3 regions of the Nitrobacter vulgaris genome follow, and region 3 is predicted to be linked to each of the others. Evidence: predicted binding sites of a transcription regulator. Region 3 holds the regulator's gene; each other region holds the start of a gene.
What was found. Region 3 encodes PhoB, which activates phosphate uptake and scavenging genes when phosphate is short. Its sites were predicted from a motif close to TGTCATNNANCTGTCAT; they were not measured.

Region 1 (6,760 bases), on a different contig from region 3:
GGACCAAGGGCAGCACGCCATTCACGGCTCGGATGCGTGAACCCATTCTGGTCGATGCAAACGACGCGTCAAACATGATTGCGCCGCAGGTTCCTTGGTATCTCAAGGTATTGCAGGTTTCACGTCCGCTTCATTTTGGAGACTATGGGGAGTTGCCTCTAAAAATCATCTGGGCGCTTTTCGATATTATTACGATCATCATCCTGTTGAGCGGCCTTTACTTATGGGCAATTAAAAAGCGATCCTTTGGGATCGATCGCGCCTCTCGCAGCATACCTCGGATGGTTGATCCGAAGCGTGAGTATTGAATGGCTCAAATCCACATTCCCCGGCAAAAAGTCGTCCACAGAACGGTTTGGAAAGTCTTCCGTGTGCCTGTCCTTATAGCCGCTGTCACCACAGCAGGGCTGACGTTTGCTCTTTTTGGCAATGGTCTTTCGGATGCGATCTCGTGGTTGGCGCTCGCTGTGCCGGTAACAATCGCAACTTTTTACTGGATTAAGGGCAGGTCTGTCTCCCGAAGAAGTGTCTGTGGCAAATCAGGCCTTCACCGCTTAACCCCAGGCACGTAATACGCGTCGAGCTTTGACTTGAGTCTGGTCTGGGGCTGACAAGGCTGGCTCTTTTTCTTGCTGGGGAGAGTCATCACCCGTCGCAGATGGCGCGAACTGCGGGACATATCGGCGCTGTGGCTTTCAGTCTCCGCGCAATGAAACTCGCGCATTAAGCTTGATGTTGCGGCCTCGGGTTAAATCTGGAACTGAACGCGACGGCTCGATGCTCGTCCGCGGTGCATATTAACACTACCCCCTAGATGTCGTTGACCAATCCATCGCGTCGATCGAAGTGTGTCGCACGATTGGAGATCGACGATGTTCGAGGTAGCCCTATTTTTTGTTGTAGTTGCGATGGGTGCTGTTGTTGTGAAGCTCTATGAGTGGCGGCAGGACGTGCTCTATGGCCCTTATCTAAGGCCGGATGATCCTTCAGAATTGTAGCGGATCCACGCTGGCGCCTGACCGCTGGCGTTGTCTTCGCCTCTTACGTCGCCATCCACGCCCGCTGCGACCAAATGGGATGCGACCACTTTGCTGAGAAGCAAACTGGTCGAGGCCATGATCCTTGTCATGGCGATCTCGCCAGTAGGTCCTGAAGGCGCTCCAGGTCTGTCGACGACTATTTTAGTTTCCGCATCACCCATTCGGCTCTCGGATAGGAACATGGGCTACACGTAAGTTACTGAGCCTTGGCCATCTTCGGTCGAGATGACGGCCCCTGCGCGTCGGTTGCCGGGAGCCGGTTCGATGGCAATGCCGGGTCCGGCGATCGGAAGGCGGCGTCGGCCGGGTTTCCCTGCGATGGTCGTTGAGCAGCGGTTACCGGAAGCACGATCACTTTCGCTCCGACCTTCACCCGCTCATAAAGGTCCATGACGTCCTCATTGGTCAGCCGGATACAGCCGGACGAAACCCGCTTCCCAATCGTATCGGGCTTGTTGGTGCCGTGAATCCTATATTCGGTCTCGCCTAGATACATCGCCCGAGCGCCGAGTGGATTGCCGGGACCGCCTGCCATAAATCGCGGCAGATAAGGCTGGCGAGACAGCATCTCTGCAGGTGGACGCCAATCCGGCCATTCTGTTTTGCGGGCCACAGCTTGCTCGCCGGACCATGTAAAACCTTTGCGGCCAACACCGATACCGTAGCGCATCGCTTGCCCGTCGTTCAAAACGAGATAAAGAAATGTGTTTCCTGTATCGATGATGACTGTGCCTGGCGTCTGGTGGCTGACGTAGTCAACCACCTGCCGAACAAGTCTACCGGGAGCGTCAGCGGCTTTTGGTGTTTCGACCCGAGGCGCGGGGGCAGGGATTGCAGCTTGAGTTGACGCTACACGAATTGAAGTTGATACGTGAGCTGGGGGCGACGGTACCTGGACTAAGCGCGCGGATGGCCTCCGTACTGGTTCGACCCCCGCAGGGCGAGACAGCAAACTGTACCCCAATGCGGCAGCGGCCACGACGCCGACTGCAACTCTTCCTGCGACCGGAAGTGTTATCGACTCTGTCTTTCCACGTTTGGCCCGCTTACCCATATTTCTTCCCAGATCCATTTTCTCGGAAGAAGTATCTCAGCAAATTATAATAAACTTTGAAGCGATTCCGCTTGGGCCGGAGATCGTCAGGCGTCGTTAATGCTCGTTTGGCAAACCAAAATCAGCCTCTAGTTACGGTAAGCGGGCTAACCCGCTTCACCGCGATCGGCGACCGTGAAGAACACGGTGCGTGGCCGAGGAGGCAGGAGATCCAGGAGACTCAAAGATTGAGATCACTCAGGCTCGGATGATCATCCGGGCGGCGGGCGCCGATAGTCCAATGGAAGAGGCGTGCGTTCTCTGTGATCGAGAGGTCGTTGATGCTGGCATGGCGAACAGCCATGAGGCCAGCTTCGTTGAACTGCCAGTTTTCGTTACCATAAGAGCGAAACCAATTGCCGCCCGCGTCTTGCCATTCGTACGCAAAGCGCACGGCGATGCGTGAATCGCTGAATGCCCACAATTCCTTGATGAGGCGATATTCTCGTTCCTTCTCCCATTTGCGGGTCAGGAACTCGACGATCGCGTCGCGGCCGGAGAAAATCTCATTCCGGTTCCGCCAGCGGCTGTCCGAAGTATATGCGAGGCTGACCTTTTCTGGATTGCGGGAATTCCAGCCGTCCTCGGCTCCTCGCACCTTGAGGACCGCGGTTTCGTGCGTGAACGGCGGGACTGGCGGACGAACTTCGGACATTTGTAATTCTCCTGTTGATGTTTGCGATGGCACGCAGGCCCGACTTTCAGTCGGGGCATCGTGGCCGGTGTGCTCAGAAATTCCAGAAGCGTTGTCAGAATTGTCGTGAGCAGTTCGTCCTTGGAGTTGGAACAATAAAAGGGACAAATCAAATGGCCAAGCTGATCTTTCAGATCGTCCCTATCGAACCATGGACCTGAACCATCTTCGCCTGCCATCGATGGCGTGAACTAACTGTCATACAGCGGCGGTAATTTCGAACTCTTCTATTGGGGGTCCGAGATGAGCCAGACCATCGAGATTATTCGCGGCGACGGCGGTGATGAGCCGCCATGCCTTGAGACCGGAAACCCGCGTTTTGGCGATCTTGTCGCGCGGCGTTTGAAGCGCCGGGACGTGCTCGCTGGCGCGCTGGCTACAGCGGTCGCCGCGTTGTTCGTTCGCCCTGGTGATGGACGAGCCGCCAAGGACCGCCTCGATTTCAAAGCAGTCCCGGTCAGCCGTGCCGATAGGGTGGCCGTTCCCGAAGGATACCGCGTGCAGTTCATCCTGCCATGGGGCGAGCCAATCCTGGGCCGCATGCCAGCCTTCACGATCGACAACAGCGGCGAGGATCAGGCGATGCAGGTCGGTAGTCACCATGACGGGATGCACTTCTTCGCAATCGATGGCCATACCGATGACGGGCTGCTTGTTATCAACCACGAATACGTCGAACCGCGGTTAATGCACATCTCCGCCTCCGGTCTCAAGCTCTGCGCCGAAGATGCTTATCTCATCGATGGCGGCCGACCGGCTGACGACGTGCTCAAGGAAATGAATGCGCATGGCGTCAGTGTCGTTCGAATCCGCCGCGAGGCCGGTGGCCGATGGGTGGCCGTCGCCGACCCTCGCAATCGGCGAGTCACCGCGCTGACGCAGATGGAGCTGGCTGGACCCGTGCGCGGGAGCGACTTCGTCAAAACGAAATACAGCCCAGACGGCACCTGCGTACGCGGTACGCTGGGCAATTGTGCGTCGAGCGCGACACCATGGAACACCTATCTTGCCGCAGAGGAGAACTGGGCGCTGTATTTTCGCAACGACGACAGCAAGGAAGGCAAGCCGGATCAGCCGCGGGAGCACAGCCAGTATCGGGTGCCGCGCGGCAAGACGCGCTATCATTGGGAACTGGCCGACAACGGCGACGATGCTTTCGTTCGCTTCGATGCCTCGCGTAAAACGCAAAGTCCGGCCGAGGACTATCGCAACGAGCCAAACGCCTTCGGCTGGATGGTGGAGATCGATCCGTCGCGACCCGGTGCGGTACCGGTCAAGCGCACCGCGCTGGGGCGCTTCGCACATGAGGGTGTTGTCTTCGCGCCGGCGACCGAAGGCAAGCCGCTGGTCTGCTATTCTGGCGACGATGCCATGTTCCAGTTCATTTACAAATTCGTCAGCGCGCAGCCCTATGACAACGCCAGCGCGGGTGGCCATCTGCTCGATGACGGAACGCTATATGTCGCGCGGTTCAATGATGACGGGAGCGGCGACTGGCTGGCGCTTGCGGCTGGTCAGAACGGCCTGACGTCTGAAAACGGATTCTGCAGTCAGGCCGAGGTGCTGGTCAACACCCGTGCCGCGGCGAAACATGTCGGCGCCACCCGTATGGACCGGCCGGAATCGGGTGCGATTGAACCAACGACCGGCGCGGTCTACTTCAGTCTCACGAGCAATGTTAAGCGCAAGCCGGATGAGGTCGACAAGGCAAATCCACGCGCTGAGAATTATTTCGGGCATATCGTGCGTTGGACCGAAGAAGGCGCTGACCACGCAGCGACAAGCTTCCGTTGGGATCTGTTTGTCATCGGTGGCGACCAGGCCTCTGGCCGCGACCTGACCGGGCGTCCGCTGGACGATAACAACCTGTTCGCTTGTCCTGATGGGCTGTGGTTCGACGCCAACGGCCGATTGTGGATCCAGACCGACATCGGCGACTGCGCACTGAACAAGGGCCGCTATGAGCCGTTCGGAAACAACGCAATGCTATGCGCAGATCCAATGACAGGAGAGATTCGTCGATTTCTGACAGGACCGCTGGGGCAGGAGATCACTGGCGTGACGACGACGCCGGACGGCCGCACCATGTTCGTCAACGTTCAGCATCCAGGTGCCCATACGAGCGCCGATGAGTTTGCGCAAGGACGTCTTGGTAGCCACTGGCCAGCCGGCGGTTCAGCGGTGCCGCGGTCTGCGACGCTTGTGATTACCCGCGAGGATGGTGGTATCGTCTGAGCTTGATCGGTCTGCTCATACCACTGCGTGGCGATGCCCGAATGATGACGAGATGGGGAAGATCCATCACGAGGACGCCTTTTCCACACTGGATTATCGATAGAGGTTAATCCGGCCTCTGCAGATTTGGCATGGAGTTCGGTTCCAGTTCCTTCAGAGTTTGCTCAACTAAACGGTTAATGTGCGGGACGTCAGTGTGATCGCTGATCACACCCAAGCCGTTATCGCCGTTGCCGTAAGCCAGAGTGATGATACCGACACGCCGTTTTTCGACATTCAGTGTGAGCGTGTCCATATCGGTGCTGAACATCGCCTTGGTGATTTCGGCGAAGTTCCGTGATCGGTCGACAACCCTTTGCGTCCCCGTGACCGAAATTAGAAAGCCATCGTTGATCGCATTCTCAACGAGCGCTTTTGCAATCCGCTCGTGGCATAATTTCTTTTGCATGGGAGCTTCCCGCGGCATCGATAGCGATCGTAGTAACCAGCCAAGTCAAGGAGATGACGTTTCTGCATCGTCGGGAAATCCGCTCGCGGCCTTGTAATCAGCGAAGCATAGGCTCGCTTTCGTCGGCCAGAGCACCAGCTTCGGGGATGGCCAAGTAGTCAGCACCGCGGCTCTAGACGGCGTCATGACGCGGTTGTCTTCGAGGTTTACCAACCTGGCGAACCTTATCACCCGCAGACGCACGCGCGGCCGAACAAATCTGGCGCTTAAGGGTTGTATCCGATTGATCAGGGACTTGCCGATGACTCGTTACTATTTCGATGTGCGCGATGGAGATGACCTTATGCCGGATGATGAAGGGCTTGAGCTCGCTTCGTCCCATTCTGCACAGGAAGAAGCCGCGCTGTCGTTAGCTGACCTTGCAAAGGATGCCATCCGTAGCCGCCGTATCGACGGTCAGGGCGGCCTTTTAGCGGTTGAGGTTCGTGATGATAAAGGTCCTGTCTTGCAAGCACGCTTTACAGTTCATGTGAAATCATAGCTCGACCAGCCATGTTTTCGATCAACCGATTCGAAGGCAGGGTTACTGTCGGAGGGCAGCGATGCGCCCACTACGCCTGAACGAGAGGTGGCCGATTTACAACGAAGCCACCGGACCGGAGTATGACAGACCGGCGGCTTCTGGATTTAGCCAAGCGACCGGTTCGTTCGCTGCAGAGAAGTCATGCCGTCTTCCGCAAGCGCTTCCCCGCCGCAATCACCTCCGCAAGTACGTCGTTTGCAGTAACCTCCTCGTGGCCGATGAGGCAGCCAATCGCGAAAGCCTTTTGAGCCGCGGGGCTGGATCGCGCGAAGTCGTGTGCTTGCTGCTGATGCATCCGCATGTCGTTAAGCTCGCCGAGCCCACTCAGTAGCTTTTTCAGGGCGCGATCGAGCTTACGTCCGGATTTTCGGCCACCGATACGGAAAGCTTTAAAGAATTCGCGACCATACCGTACCTTCTTCGCTGCAATCCGCAGTTTGTGACGTCTACGCCCATCGAGCTGCTTAAACTTGCGTAACCGCTTGTTGATCTTGCGGATACGGCGCGCCAGCTCGTTCTGCGCGAACGTCCGCGCCGGGCATCCACCTAAAGCCCGCGCTAGAGCATCACTATCGTTGTGATACCCGCTATCGAGCAGCCTTAACGCGACGTCCAGCAAAAGGCGACGGAAACGTTCGCTGTCAACGGCCGCTCTCGCGGTTACGAA
Region 2 (6,760 bases), on a different contig from region 3:
ACAAAGCTACGGAGCGGAAAGGTAGCGCGGAATAAATGGTCTAGCGCCCACGTGCGTCGTGAGAGGCGAAATGACGCATTTTAGGTTCAGTTCAATTAATTTAAGGAACTAACGTAAGGGAACTGAGTTGGAAGCGCGCCGATCAGACCGCACGCCGCTGCTGCGCTCTCCTCAGGATCAATAGCTCTCATGTCCATCGACCAAGCCGGTAAGACCTCGCTACCTTTTGCGGGCATAAAAGCTGCCTTTGAAGGCACCGGTTGGGGATGGCTTTTGATTGCGATAATCGCCGTTATCGCTGCGGACACCCTGCTCGCGACCGGAGCTTGGGTCGCTGTCGGATACTTCATTGGAAAGTAGATCGGCTGCCGGAGTGAATATCTGGACGATTATATAGGCAGCTTGGTTCACGACCAGACACGCGATTATAGTGGCAATGCCGCTCACGGCCCCGAAATCGTTCCTGTGTAGGACGGCAGCAGAGGCGAGAGCGATCAATATTGCTATGGGTACAAGAGTGAAGACTTTAAAGCGCAATCCTGCGGCCGCACCTATCAATGCGCTGGTAACTACCAAAACGGCGATGATAACCTGGTCCATTGCTCGATGCTGCTCGCCCGTCGAATTAGCAATTTTTGATCGGGGTTGCGGCTCTCCCCATCCCAAGTTTCACCAGTGATCTTGTGACGTAAACATCCCGTCACCTTGTGACTTAAATATTAAGACAACAAGTACGCGAATCCGTACCTTGATTTCGCGTAGCCTGATTATAGTTTGGCGACCGCCAAGACTTGCCCCGTAGCTCGTCTTTTGATGGTCGCCGCCTTGTCTTTGCTCGCCCGGGCATAGGAACGCCGCTCATCCGACCGCATTGATAATCTGGAACGGGTTCCACACCCCCCTGTGATCCCCGAACCCAAGTTGGCCCGCTTAGACCCTCCGTCCGGCGGGCCAGTTTGTACATCCAACCTATCGCACAGCACGCATCAACTGCGCCGGCAAAGCCGCCACGTCCAATCCCTGGGATCAGACCGTCCTTAATAATTCGGTCAAAGGTAGTTGGCGACACGCCGACATAACTAGCGGCCAACGTGCGCGACAGTCCGCGGGGCCAGTGGAAGTTTGTCGATATCTTTCATTTTTCCTCCTTCTCCGACTGGCCAACCAATACAATGTATCGGCCGTCCGAGGCTATCCGCCGCGCTGTCGAGATCGGGCTGAAGGGGAAACGAAATGAGTAAAACGCCCGGGGAATACGAACCACGTAAGCCTATTTCGAAAGAGGCGCGTGAAGCTCGCAAAGTGCTTCGAGACGCCGACGCAAAATCGGCAATGATTGAGCACGCGAACGCAGCAAAGGCATTCGACAAAAATCGCGAGCGTCTAAGGGCCGAGCGGCTGGCTCGTGAGGCCGTCGAGCCACCTCCGCCGCCTAAGAAGAAAAAAGGCGGGATAAAAAGACGAAGGGCAGCTAATGCCTGCCAGAGCTAGTCACATACCTACTCATCGAGAGCGGAGCATCTTGCAGATTCTTCACGAGCGAGGGGGCGAGCTACATAAAAGGCAGTTCCAACCCGCGGCGGTAACAATCAACAGAATGATCGCAAAAGGCTGGATCGAGGTCCCAGCGGCCTCTACGTTTCGCATTACGGCGGCAGGCTTAGCAGCGATGAAGGCAAAGATTCCAACTTCTGCGGCGAGGCACTCCTTCGAGCCCTAAAATGACCCACACGTGGTGGTCGGCAAGATGACTGGAAGCGAATCAAGATCACTAGCCGTTAACTCTCGTGTGATTTGGCACGGCGATAGCAAGGACGCCGGCACGGTTATCGAAAAGGATTGGGCCGGTGTCACCATCAAGTGGGACAACCGAGAGCAGCAAAAGATCCTGCATAACGACATGGCCATGGTGACCAAGGCCTAGAACGAAGTGCCTGATTAAATCGTCTCCTTGGGCCCTTTTGTATTGCCTGCAAGATCTGTCTGCGTGCCCACAGATGAGGGTGACCATGCAACAGTTCTGGCGGTGGCTGAGAGCCGAATCGCGCCGGATGGATTGCCAGACCCAGCGCTGGCATTTAGCGCGGGCGCCATCGCATGGGTGATTACAAGTTTTCTGAGAGCGATCTTCGCCTGATCCGTCATTCGTCTTGCGCCAAATCGGCGCTCACACGGCGCTTTTCGGCCTGGATCTGCTCGACTTTTCCGTGGATTACGGCGTGACGGCGCAGCATTCCCGCGCACAGGTGCCGAGCGCTTCCGTGATAATCGTCTTGATGGTCCGGGCACATCGGCCGCATTCGGCACTGCATCCGAGGCACCCGTAAACCTGCTTCGCGGAGCGCGGCAAATCTTCTGCTGCGGTGACAACAGCGCGAACGTCGTGATCGGTCAATACGTTACAGGAACAAACGATCATGAAAACCGGACCCGATGGGATGACGATTTGCGGATCGATATTGTTAGGCCATCCCGCGAAACGCAAAGGAAAACCCGCTTGTTTCGAGCAATTCCAAACTGCGGGATTCCGCAACTCTGAGCCGCGAAAAACCCCTGATACCGCGAGTTGGCGGCGAGAGCGAAGGTACTTTTGAAAGGTCTAAGCGCGCGTAGTACGAAGCTATGATCACACCCGAGCAGATTCGAGGCGCGCGAGCCATGCTCAACATGAAGCAGGCTGATTTGGCGAAAGCGGCCAATATTTCCACGGCGGCGTTACACAACATTGAACGAGGAGCGGCGATCCCAAGGGCTGCCACCTCAGCCTCCATCCAACGCGCTCTCGAAGATGCGGGTGCACAGTTTATCCCTGAGAACGGCGGTGGCGCCGGCGTCCGGCTCCGGAAACGCTGACATTCACAGCCGTCGTGGCAAAAAAATTTGCAACTAGGGTTCAAAAGCCGGCCGCCCGAACGTCATACTACTGAGGGGGTCGCGAACCCCGCCCATAGGGGCTTTCTTGGAACGCTCTTCTGCCCCGCGCATTGAATCGCCCGGAACGGGCTCGTGCGAGACCCATGATCCCTGAACCGATCAGGCCCGCTGTGCCTCAGACCGGCGGGGCTTTTCGCGGGCTTCGCTCAACGGTGTCGCCTCGCGTAGCTGTCATCAAATTTTGACTCGCACAGAGTAAGTCAGAGACACAAAATACATCCCCTCTTTCGTCTAAAAGCGGGAGAAGCACCCCCATGTCCAAGCAACCCACCACCCTGCAGGAACGCCTTGCGGCATGGGCCGACGAGGTTCGAAAACAGGCGGAGACGATGGCGCCCGGGCCAGAACAAGACGCGTTGCTCAAGAAAATCGCACAGGCCGACCAAGCCACAGAACTTTACAATTGGATCAATTCGCCGGAGCTTCAACCACCGAAATGACCGTCACGGGACGGTTGGGACTTATTGCGCCGTTATCTCCCCGCCGGCCTTCTCCCAAACTTAAACATATTAACCGGCTCACGTAACTGCGGTAAGCCTTGCTGGCGTTCCGGATAAATGAACTCTTCCCCGCGAAGCCATCGCCCGCACTTCCCCTCAAAAATTCCCCTCTCGCACCAGTTGCGCCGGTAACGCAGCTGCGTCGGGTGGCGGGGGAAATGGTCGAACGGAATCGGTCCTGTGTTCTCACGCCTGTCGTACACCTGTAATGGAACTATTTTAGACGGGCCCCAAGTTTAAGAAATTGGGAGGGGTCTGATGCTGCCGCGACGCAAGAACCGAAACATTCGTCAATCCGGAACGAAGGTTGGTGCATTTTCTCGGGAAGGGCCGTTTCGGCACAAGCCCAGATGGGTAAGCACAAAGTCGTTTCTTGGAGCGATCGCTCTTGTCGGCGCGGTTAGTGCTGCACAAGCGAACGCACAGGTTGTAACCCCGGAGCAGGTCGAAGATCTGCAAAAGCAAATTAGCGTGCTGGAAAAGAAGCTCGAAAGCGTTCAGCACAACACCTTCCTGAACGCCAGCGCCGGTTATATGCCAACAAAGGGGACGTTCGCACCGCCGGACGTTCTGGTGTCAATGAAAGGCGGCGCTCCCCGCTTCTGCACCGCGGATGGATTCAACTGCGTCGGTCTCACCGGCCGCCTGCACTTCGATGTCGGGGGCTATAATTACACGCCAAATTCGTCTGCAACCGTGCCGCAGGATCTGCAGGACGGCGTCAACGCGCGCCGCGCACGTATCGGCATCACCGGCATATTCGCACGCGACTGGGTATATGCGTTGATCGGTGAATTCGGCGGCTCTCAGGACGGCACGGGGACGATCAACAACGCCTTTTTGTCGTACAAGGGCTTCGAGAACACGAGCATCGACATCGGCTACATGAAAGTGATGTGGAGCCTCGAACAGGCCACCAGTTCGAACAACATCACATTCATGGAGCGCTCCTCTGCGCAAGTGATGGCTGCCGACCTTGGCGCTGGAGGCCAACGCGCCGCCGTCGGGGTCATCAAATACGACAAGTGGTGGTGGGCCGGGGCCTACCTGACGGGGCCCGAGCGCGCCTATGATCATACGCTGCGCGTACCCTATTCAGCGGTTGGCCGCCTGGTTTTCACGCCGATCAACACTGATGTGGCTACCTTCTTGTTCGGCGGCGAGGTGCTCTATCTAGCCGACACCGGCGGCGCCCCTGGCGTCAATGACATCCGGTTGCGCGAACGCATCGAACTTCGCATCGATCCGACCCGGGTGCTCGACACCCATAACATTGCTAATGTCGATGACGTCCGGGTGCTGAGTGCCGAAGTCGGCGGCGCCATCGGCCCTTTCCATGCACAAAGCGAATATTTCGACTACAGCGTCTCCCGCTTCGGAAATACCGATCTCCATTTTAAGGGGGGCTATGTTCAGGCCGGTTATATTCTTACTGGGGAGAAGCGCAAATACCTCCAACATGACGCTGCGTTCGGCGGCGTCCGCCCGAGCAACCCCTTCGTTTGGGATGTGGCAGGCGGTATCGGCGCTTGGGAGATCGCGGCGCGCTACAGCTACATGGATCTCAACGACAACCTGGTGTTCGGGGGAAAGCAAAATAACGTCACCGTCGGCCTAAATTGGTATCTCAACGACAACATGCGCGTTATGTTCAATTGGATCCACGGCACGATAGCGAAATCCAACCTTCCCGGTCAGGATCTCGGCGCTAAATGGGACGCCTACGCGATGCGCACCCAGTGGGCATTTTGAGACCCCTATAAAGGCAGCAAAAAAGGCGGCGCTCCCGTGCTTCGCAGATTCTCCACTTGCGAGGTAATTGATCGAGCGCAATCGCGGCGCCTCTGCCCGCCTCGATCAGTAGCAGAAGCGGGACATCGTCGTCGCCCCTTCCCGCAATCGTGCCTTCAGCAGCTAGGTCTCAGAAAAGTCCAAGCGCCTGGGCGACGCAATTTCAAATGGATGGAGGGACCCACTACAATCCGCTCTGAGCGCACACGCTCAGAGCGAGGCCCAAAGCTCTAACAGCTCGGGTCATTTGTGAAGGAGCAGCGCTCACGGAAGACAAGGTGGGGGCGAAGGCCACTATAAGAGGGCCCATATCCTCTGCGGTGGTATGCAGGGGTATACCCCCCGCCGGAGTCGTAGGCCAGATAAACGCGACCTTCATAACCCCGATCACCTTTGCCGCTTTCGTTTTTACCGGAAAAAGCGAGCGCTGAAGTACTCAGTATCGTTGTCGCACAAATCGCAATCAAAAGGTATCTCATTACCAAACTCCAATCACGATTGAGGGGAACTTCGCGCTTATTTCATCTATACGTCTGACCTGTCATATTACTGTAATGTAAGTTTCTTATAATTGGGTGCCCAAAGAAGTGTGTCAATCTAAAACGAGACCTTCAGCCTGCGACTCAGTGTCATGAAAAGGCGCGGGCAAGGGTCGTTCGCAGATGCGAAGACATCCGCTTTTGATCCGATAATCCGATTGCGCTGAGGCCGCAGGTTTTGCCTTACTCGTCGTCGCGACCTTGTCCTAAGCTGGCCACCGGGACGCCGGACGCTTTCCTACGTTGGCCTTGCGATCGGAGCGTCGCATATTCGGACCAATAGGGCTTCGATAGCCGCCGCATTGGGCCGCGTACCAGTTCATCATCTTCGAAAAATGGCCCAGCAAACGATCAGCCGTGACAGGGCCGTTATTACCCGCCACGTTTTCTAGCAGCTTCGCGACGCCCTTACGCTTGAGTTCGACGAATGGACGTTTGCTAAAAGCCGGGATCGCATGTTTCCGCAGAGATCGTTCGATTTCGCCGCGATAGCCGGGTTCCTCCACCTGTACGTATCTCTTGAGGAAAATCTCCATGACCTCCCTGAAAGTGCTGGGGGCCTCGGTTAGCACCGGGTTCTCATAATATTTGCGGGCGGCCATTTTCGCCTTCTTAACGCTCATCTTCGGAAAGGTGCCGAGCTTATAGGTGAGCGCTTTGCTCCCTACGTAGGTGACCACCTGGAACATTTTCGTACCGCCCGAACTGAACACGAGCTTCAGGGCGAGCCCTCGTTCCATCGAATCGAAGTAAGCGATCTGCTCTGGGTGCGATTTGCCCGCCCGATCTTTCTTTTTGAGGTACGCTTCCAGGGCGCGGTCCCACGTGAGATCGCGTACCCACGCATCGGATAGTTTCTGTGATGGCATTTGGTGACCTCGGATATTAATCCGCATGTCAATTTAGTAGATACGCAAACGTATGTCGCGCCGGCAGCATGATGATAATCTATCTTGCTGAAAGACAATCGCGACCTCCCCTCACCCCTGGCCACAA
Region 3 (6,760 bases):
ACATCCTTCTCAGTGCGCCTTCAATCATCATCGGTTTGTTCGTATACGGCGCGGTGGTGGTCCCGATGGGAGGATTCTCGGCACTCGCGGGGTCACTAGCGCTCGCCGTGATCGTCATTCCGATCGTGGTGCGCACCACCGAGGACATGCTGAGCCTGGTGCCGAACTCGCTGCGCGAGGCGGCCTCCGCGCTCGGCTTACCGCGCTCGCTCGTCATCAAGCGCATCGCCTATCGCGCCGCGCGAACCGGCCTGATCACCGGCGTGCTGCTTGCCACCGCGCGCGTTGCCGGCGAGACCGCGCCGCTGCTGTTCACCGCCTTGAGCAACCAATTCTTCAGCATGGACCTGACCAACCCGGTCGCTAACCTTCCTGTCACCATCAACAACTTCGTGCAGAGCCCTTACGTCTACTGGAAAGAACTGGCGTGGAGCGCCGCGCTGTTGATCACCTTGGCGGTACTGGCGCTGAACATCATTGCGAGGTTGATGGGTTCTGAGAGGATCGCAAAATGACCCACGGTTCCGTCGCCGCCTCAGGCTCGGCTGCTCCACCGCCGGTGATTGATCCGGTCATTCCGGTGAAGATCGACGCTCTTAACCTCAATTTCTATTACGGCCAGCATCATGCGCTAAAGAACGTCAACCTGTCGATCGCCGGCAACCGCGTGACGGCTTTCATCGGCCCCTCGGGTTGCGGAAAATCGACCCTGCTTCGCATCTTCAACCGCATGTACGACCTGTACCCCGGCCAGCGCGTCGAAGGACGCGTGTTATTGGACGACGCCAACATCCTGGACCCCAAGCTCGATCTTAATCTTTTGCGCGCCAGGGTCGGCATGGTGTTCCAGAAGCCGACGCCGTTTCCGATGACGATCTATGACAACATTGCGTTTGGCATCCGCTTGTACGAGAGGCTGCCGAAATCGGAAATGGACGATCGGGTGGAAAAGGCACTGCGGGACGGCGCCTTGTGGAACGAGGTCAAGGACAAGCTCAATGCGAGCGGACTCAGCCTTTCCGGTGGTCAGCAGCAGCGCCTGTGCATCGCGCGGACCGTTGCGGTGCGGCCCGAGGTGATCCTGTTCGATGAGCCGTGCTCGGCTCTCGACCCGATCTCAACGGCCAAAATCGAAGAGCTGATCGATGAGCTGAAAAGGCACTACACGATTGCGATCGTTACCCATAATATGCAGCAGGCGGCGCGCGTATCGGACTACACCGCGTTCATGTATCTCGGCGAGATGATCGAATTCGGTCCGACCAACAAGCTGTTCACATCGCCCTTAGATCGCCGCACCCAGGATTACATCACCGGCCGTTTCGGCTGAGGCTGCCTGCGGAGACGCGAGGAGAATTTTGATATGGCTTTCGAACACACCGCCAAGGCGTTCGACGACGACCTCCAGGAGCTGACGCGGCTGGTGTCCGAAATGGGCGGACTGGCTGAACGGCAGATCGTGGAATCCCTGGACGCGTTGATCCGCCGCGACGTTGCATTGGGTGCTCGCGTCGTGGCCGCCGATGCCGAAATCGACAAGCTGCAGCGCATGATCGAGGAACGCGCCATGCTGACTATCGCTCGGCGACAACCGATGGCCGTGGATCTGCGCGAGATCGTCGGCGCCATGCGAGTTGCTATCGATCTGGAGCGCATCGGCGATCTCGCCAAGAACATGGGCAAGCGCGTGGTTGCGATCGACAGCGATTTCCGCCCGCTGAAACTGATCCGCGGTCTCGAACATATGACCGATCTCGTGCGGTCCCAGGTCAAGTCGGTGCTCGACGCTTATGCGGCGCACGATCTGCCTTCGGCGATGGCAGTCTGGAAGGGGGACGAGGAGGTGGATGCTATCTGCACCTCTTTGTTCCGCGAACTCCTGACTTACATGATGGAGGATCCGCGGAACATCGGGTTCTGCATTCATCTCATGTTCTGCGCCAAGAACATCGAGAGAATCGGCGACCACGCCACCAACATTGCCGAGACGGTGTTCTACATGATCGAGGGTCAGCAGATTCTCGACAAGCGTCCCAAGGGGGATATGACTGGTTTCGCATCGGCGACTCCACAGAACTGAAACGGGATCAGGCGAGACACGATGGGTGCACGCATTCTGGTAGTGGAAGACGAGGAAGCGTTGACGACGCTGCTGCGTTACAATCTTGAAGCCGAAGGTTATGAGGTCGAAACGGTAACGCGGGGCGATGAGGCGGATACGCGGCTGAAAGAGCGCATCCCCGATCTTGTGGTGCTGGACTGGATGTTGCCGGGCCTGTCCGGCATCGAGCTATGCCGCCGGCTGCGGGCGCGTCCCGAAACCAAGCAGCTTCCGATCATCATGCTCACCGCTCGCGGCGAGGAGAGCGAGCGGGTGCGGGGGCTTGCGACCGGCGCCGACGACTACGTGGTCAAGCCGTTCTCGGTGCCGGAGCTCCTGGCGAGGGTAAAAAGCCTGCTGCGGCGCGCGAGTCCGGCGCGGCTGGCATCGATCCTGATTTTTGGCGACCTAGAGCTCGACCGCGATAGGCACCGCGTTGCGCGTTCCGGTCGTTCGATCGATCTTGGCCCGACCGAGTATCGGCTGTTGGAGTTTTTTCTCGAGCATCCCGGCCGGGTGTTCAGCCGCGAGCAATTGCTCAACAGCGTCTGGGGCCGTGACGTCTATATCGACGAGCGCACCGTCGACGTTCACATCGGACGACTGCGTAAACTGCTCAGTCCGGGTGGTGAGGCGGATCCGATCCGCACGGTGCGTGGTGCAGGCTACGCGTTGGACGAGCAGTTCGCGAGCGCGACTGAGTAAGCGGGGATAGCTGAACAGCGTCGATAATCGTCGTGATGCTGCGCTAGAGCATTTTGTTTTTGATTGAATCAGAAACGAAGGTCTTGATGTTGTTTTGACGCGTTTCCTTCACGCGAACCGGCATCGACTTCACTCGAAAACGCTATAGAGCGTCAACCGCGGCTTCCCGCAGATCTACGATCTGCTTGGACGCAAAACGAAATGGCCGGCTCAAGCCTGGCTATGACGAGATTTGAAGTTACGCTGTGATTACCGCGCCTTCGGCGCTTGGCGGCGACGGTCGGCGGCGGGCTGATAGGCGATGCGCGAGTGGTGCGCGCAATAGGGCAGGCCGGTGAGAGCCTTGCCACCGCAGAAGAAGAATTCCGGACTCGAGGGGTCGCCAACCGGCCAATGGCAAGTGGCTTCGCTGAGTTCGAGTAGTGATAGCCGCTGGCTCATAGGCACGACATTGTCGTAGGCGATCGGGTCTGGCTCGAGTTCAATCTCGAAGGCCTGCGCGAGCGCGGTATTTCCCCGGGAGACAGGGCGGGACACCCGCATCATGTGCTGGGCCGGACGGGCCTTGCGCGGCCGCGGCACCGTTGACGAAGGGCTCTTGGCGCGGCCCGATAGACCCAACCGGTGCACCTTGCCGATCACCGCGTTACGCGTCACGTTGCCGAGTTCGGCGGCGATCTGACTTGCGGAAAGTCCCGCTTCCCAAAGTTTCTTCAGTTGTTCGACACGGTCGTCGGTCCAGGTTATCACCGTCATCGCACATTGTTCCCTTGTTTAAGGCGTGCCCCCCGCAAGGCCGCGCACCTGAAGCGCCCCCTGAGAAACTCGTGTCGGCAGAATCCCTTAACCCTCGCCGGGCGGGAAAACGCCCGGGCGCTTACGCTGAGAACAGGGACCGATCGAGGATCAAAACGCCGCACGAGATGTCGTATTCGACAAGCCTAAGGCTACAATATGCCGTGACTCACGCGCAAGAGTCGGGCCTTACGGCGTCCACATGTTCTGCAAGAAAATGAGAGAATCGGCTCATTCTGCGACTTTCCCGCATCACCGAAGCACAAGTGGAATATTGACAGTAATCGCCGTGCACCTAGAATAACCGTCGCGTGCCGCCTTGAAAGGCGGCACATTTCGTTTCCGGGGCTGACAGTTCGTTGGTCGCGCCACAGCGCAGCCGAGCCGTTCCGCTTCCCATCAACCGGCAAATCGTCATGACTACAGCAGCGGCGTCTCATCTATTGCCCGTTTTCGCAAGGGCCGATCTTTCATTCGAGAGCGGCGAGGGAGCCTGGTTGCTTGGCTCCGACGGCGGACGCTATCTCGATTTCACCAGCGGCGTTGCCGTGAATGCGCTTGGCCATTGTCACCCGCATCTCGTCGCCGCGCTTCAGGCGCAGGCGGCAAAGCTCTGGCACGTCTCGAACCTTTTCAAATCGCCCGACGGCGAGCGTCTGGCGGCACGGCTCTGCGACCAGAGCTTTGCCGATTTCGTCTTCTTCGCCAATTCCGGCGCAGAGGCGGTGGAGTGCGCCATCAAGGTCGCGCGCCGTTATCATGCCCACAGGGGCAATCCGGAACGCTATCGGATGGTCACCTTTGAAGGCGCCTTCCATGGTCGCACGCTGGCGATGCTGGCTGCCACCGGCTCGAAAAAATATCTCGAAGGATACGGGCCGCCGGCGGACGGCTTTGACCAAGTGCCGCTCGGCGATATCGAAGCCGTAAAGAAGGCGATCGGTCCTGAGACCGCCGGAATCCTGATCGAGCCGTTGCAAGGCGAAGGTGGCGTGCGCGAGCCGCCCCACGCGTTCTTCCGAGCGCTGCGTCAGCTTTGCGACGAGCGCGGCCTGCTGCTGGTTTTTGACGAGGTGCAGACCGGTATGGGGCGTACCGGCGATCTCTTTGCCTACAAGCGCATTGGCGTTGCGCCGGATGTGATGTCATTGGCGAAGGCGCTCGGCGGCGGTTTTCCGATCGGCGCCTGTCTTGCGACCGCGGAAGCCGCTTCCGGCATGACGCCTGGCTCGCACGGTTCGACCTTTGGCGGTAATCCGCTAGCGGTTGCGGCGGCCAATGCCGTGCTCGACGTGATGCTTGAGCCTGGCTTCTTCGAGCGGACCCGAAAGATGTCGCTGCTTTTGAAACAGAAGCTGGCTTCGGTCGTCGATCGATATCCCGATGTGCTTAGCGATGTGCGAGGCGAGGGGCTTCTGATCGGCCTCAAGGCCGTGGTCCCATCGGGCGATCTGGTCAGCGCGCTACGTGAGGAAAAGCTCTTGACCGTTGGCGCCGGCGAAAATGTTGTGCGCTTGCTGCCGCCGCTGATCATCGGCGACGCCGAGATCGAGGAGTCGGTGCGGCGGCTGGAGCGGGCCTGCGTCAGGCTGTCCGGCGCATCCGCCAAGAAGGAAGCCGCGCAATGAGCAAGGCGCCACGGCATTTTCTCGATCTGTTCGACGTGCCGAGGACGGAACTGCGCGCGATTCTCGACGCCAGCGTCGCGATGAAGAAGCGACGCAAGGAGGGCCGGATCGCCGACAGGTCGCTCGAAGGCAAGACGCTGGCGATGATCTTCGACAAGCCCTCGACACGCACCCGCGTGTCGTTCGACGTCGGCATGCGCCAGCTCGGTGGCGAGGCGATCATGCTGACCGGGGCCGAAATGCAGCTCGGACGCGGCGAGACCATCGCTGATACCGCGAAGGTGCTGTCACGCTTCGTCGATATCATCATGATCCGCATCCTCAGCCACGACGCGCTGACGGAACTGGCGACCCACGCAACCGTGCCCGTCATTAACGGACTGACGCGGCGATCGCACCCCTGCCAGGTGATGGCCGACGTGATGACTTTCGAGGAACACCGCGGGCCGATCAAGGGCCGTACCGTGGCGTGGACCGGCGACGACAACAACGTGCTGGCGTCGTGGGCGCACGCGGCGGAGCGCTTCAGCTTTAATCTCAACATCGCGACTCCGCCGGAGCTTGCACCGAACAAGCTGCTGAAGGACTGGATCAGATCGAGCGGCGCGCCGATCAGGCTCGTCACGGATCCGGAAGCGGCGGTGCGCGGCGCAGACTGCATCGTCACCGACACCTGGGTGTCGATGGGCGACAAAGACGGCGAGCACCGTCACAATCTGCTCAAGCCTTACCAGGTCAATTCAAAGCTGATGCGGCTCGCAAAGCCGGACGCGCTGTTCATGCACTGCCTGCCGGCGCATCGCGGCGACGAGGTCACCGACGAGGTAATTGACGGACCGCAGTCGGTGGTGTTCGACGAGGCCGAAAACCGGCTGCACGCGCAGAAGGGCATTCTGGCCTGGTGTCTCCACGCGGCGGGATAGCGGAGCGGTTTCGGCCGGTGTTTTAAGGAGGCGGCCAATTTAAGGAGGCGGCCAAGCCTGATGTAACGCGAGCTAGCCCGGCCGGCGTCCCGCGCGGGGGGCATGAGATTCCAGAGCACGGATGCGGTCGGCCAGCGTGCTAACCGGAATCGCTCCGTTACCCGCCGAGCCATTGACCGTTTTCGTGGCTTTGGCGGGACCCGTAGCTGTTGCCGTCAGGATGGCTTCGATCGGGGAATCCGGCCCTTCGATGGTCATGGCCAGCCTCGCGACTTCGGCGGCGATGTCATTAATGTGCTCCCGCAACAGCGCGTTTTCCATCTGCTCGACCGTACCGGACTCCGCCTGACGCTGGAGCACGTTGATGTCGCGCTGCAATTTGGTTCGCTCGTCGTGGGCAGCGCGCAGCGCCCGTTCGGTCGCCAGTATTTCGTTGCGCAGCCCATCGATGAGCGGAGACTTACCGCCGTTTAGCGACGCAATCTCGTCGCGTAACTCACTGTTGGCGCGTTCCGCGGCAGCTTTGACTCGCCGCAACTCACTGTTCTTCGTATTTCGCTCGGCAAGCGCCGTGGTCTGCGCAGCGAAGTCGGCTTCGAGTTCTCTGA

Region 1: a site for PhoB is predicted at 3,013-3,029, ahead of GGQ85_RS15965 (PhoX family protein). Genes of this name have one in related genera too.
Region 2: a site for PhoB is predicted at 3,628-3,644, ahead of GGQ85_RS01625 (OprO/OprP family phosphate-selective porin). Genes of this name have one in related genera too.

What each region holds. Positions count from the first base shown of each region.
Region 1 is NZ_JAVDPZ010000030.1:12,522-19,281, reverse strand. Features, by position in the region: gene GGQ85_RS15985 (PepSY-associated TM helix domain-containing protein) at 1-308, shown strand, start outside; gene GGQ85_RS15980 (hypothetical protein) at 873-998, shown strand; gene GGQ85_RS15975 (L,D-transpeptidase) at 1,237-2,094, opposite strand; gene GGQ85_RS15970 (nuclear transport factor 2 family protein) at 2,315-2,788, opposite strand; gene GGQ85_RS15965 (PhoX family protein) at 3,071-5,062, shown strand; gene GGQ85_RS15960 (hypothetical protein) at 5,169-5,510, opposite strand; gene GGQ85_RS15955 (DUF6894 family protein) at 5,812-6,051, shown strand; gene GGQ85_RS15950 (CYTH and CHAD domain-containing protein) at 6,233-6,760, opposite strand, start outside.
Region 2 is NZ_JAVDPZ010000002.1:124,434-131,193, reverse strand. Features, by position in the region: gene GGQ85_RS01655 (hypothetical protein) at 220-600, opposite strand; gene GGQ85_RS01650 (hypothetical protein) at 1,234-1,491, shown strand; gene GGQ85_RS01645 (hypothetical protein) at 1,733-1,924, shown strand; gene GGQ85_RS01640 ((2Fe-2S)-binding protein) at 2,213-2,419, opposite strand; gene GGQ85_RS01635 (helix-turn-helix transcriptional regulator) at 2,623-2,853, shown strand; gene GGQ85_RS01630 (hypothetical protein) at 3,189-3,374, shown strand; gene GGQ85_RS01625 (OprO/OprP family phosphate-selective porin) at 3,693-5,186, shown strand; gene GGQ85_RS01620 (hypothetical protein) at 5,971-6,660, opposite strand.
Region 3 is NZ_JAVDPZ010000008.1:103,446-110,205, forward strand. Features, by position in the region: gene pstA (phosphate ABC transporter permease PstA) at 1-515, shown strand, start outside; gene pstB (phosphate ABC transporter ATP-binding protein PstB) at 512-1,330, shown strand; gene phoU (phosphate signaling complex protein PhoU) at 1,364-2,080, shown strand; gene phoB (phosphate regulon transcriptional regulator PhoB) at 2,102-2,806, shown strand; gene GGQ85_RS07295 (GcrA family cell cycle regulator) at 3,056-3,562, opposite strand; gene GGQ85_RS07300 (aspartate aminotransferase family protein) at 4,018-5,229, shown strand; gene argF (ornithine carbamoyltransferase) at 5,226-6,152, shown strand; gene GGQ85_RS07310 (coiled-coil domain-containing protein) at 6,225-6,760, opposite strand, start outside.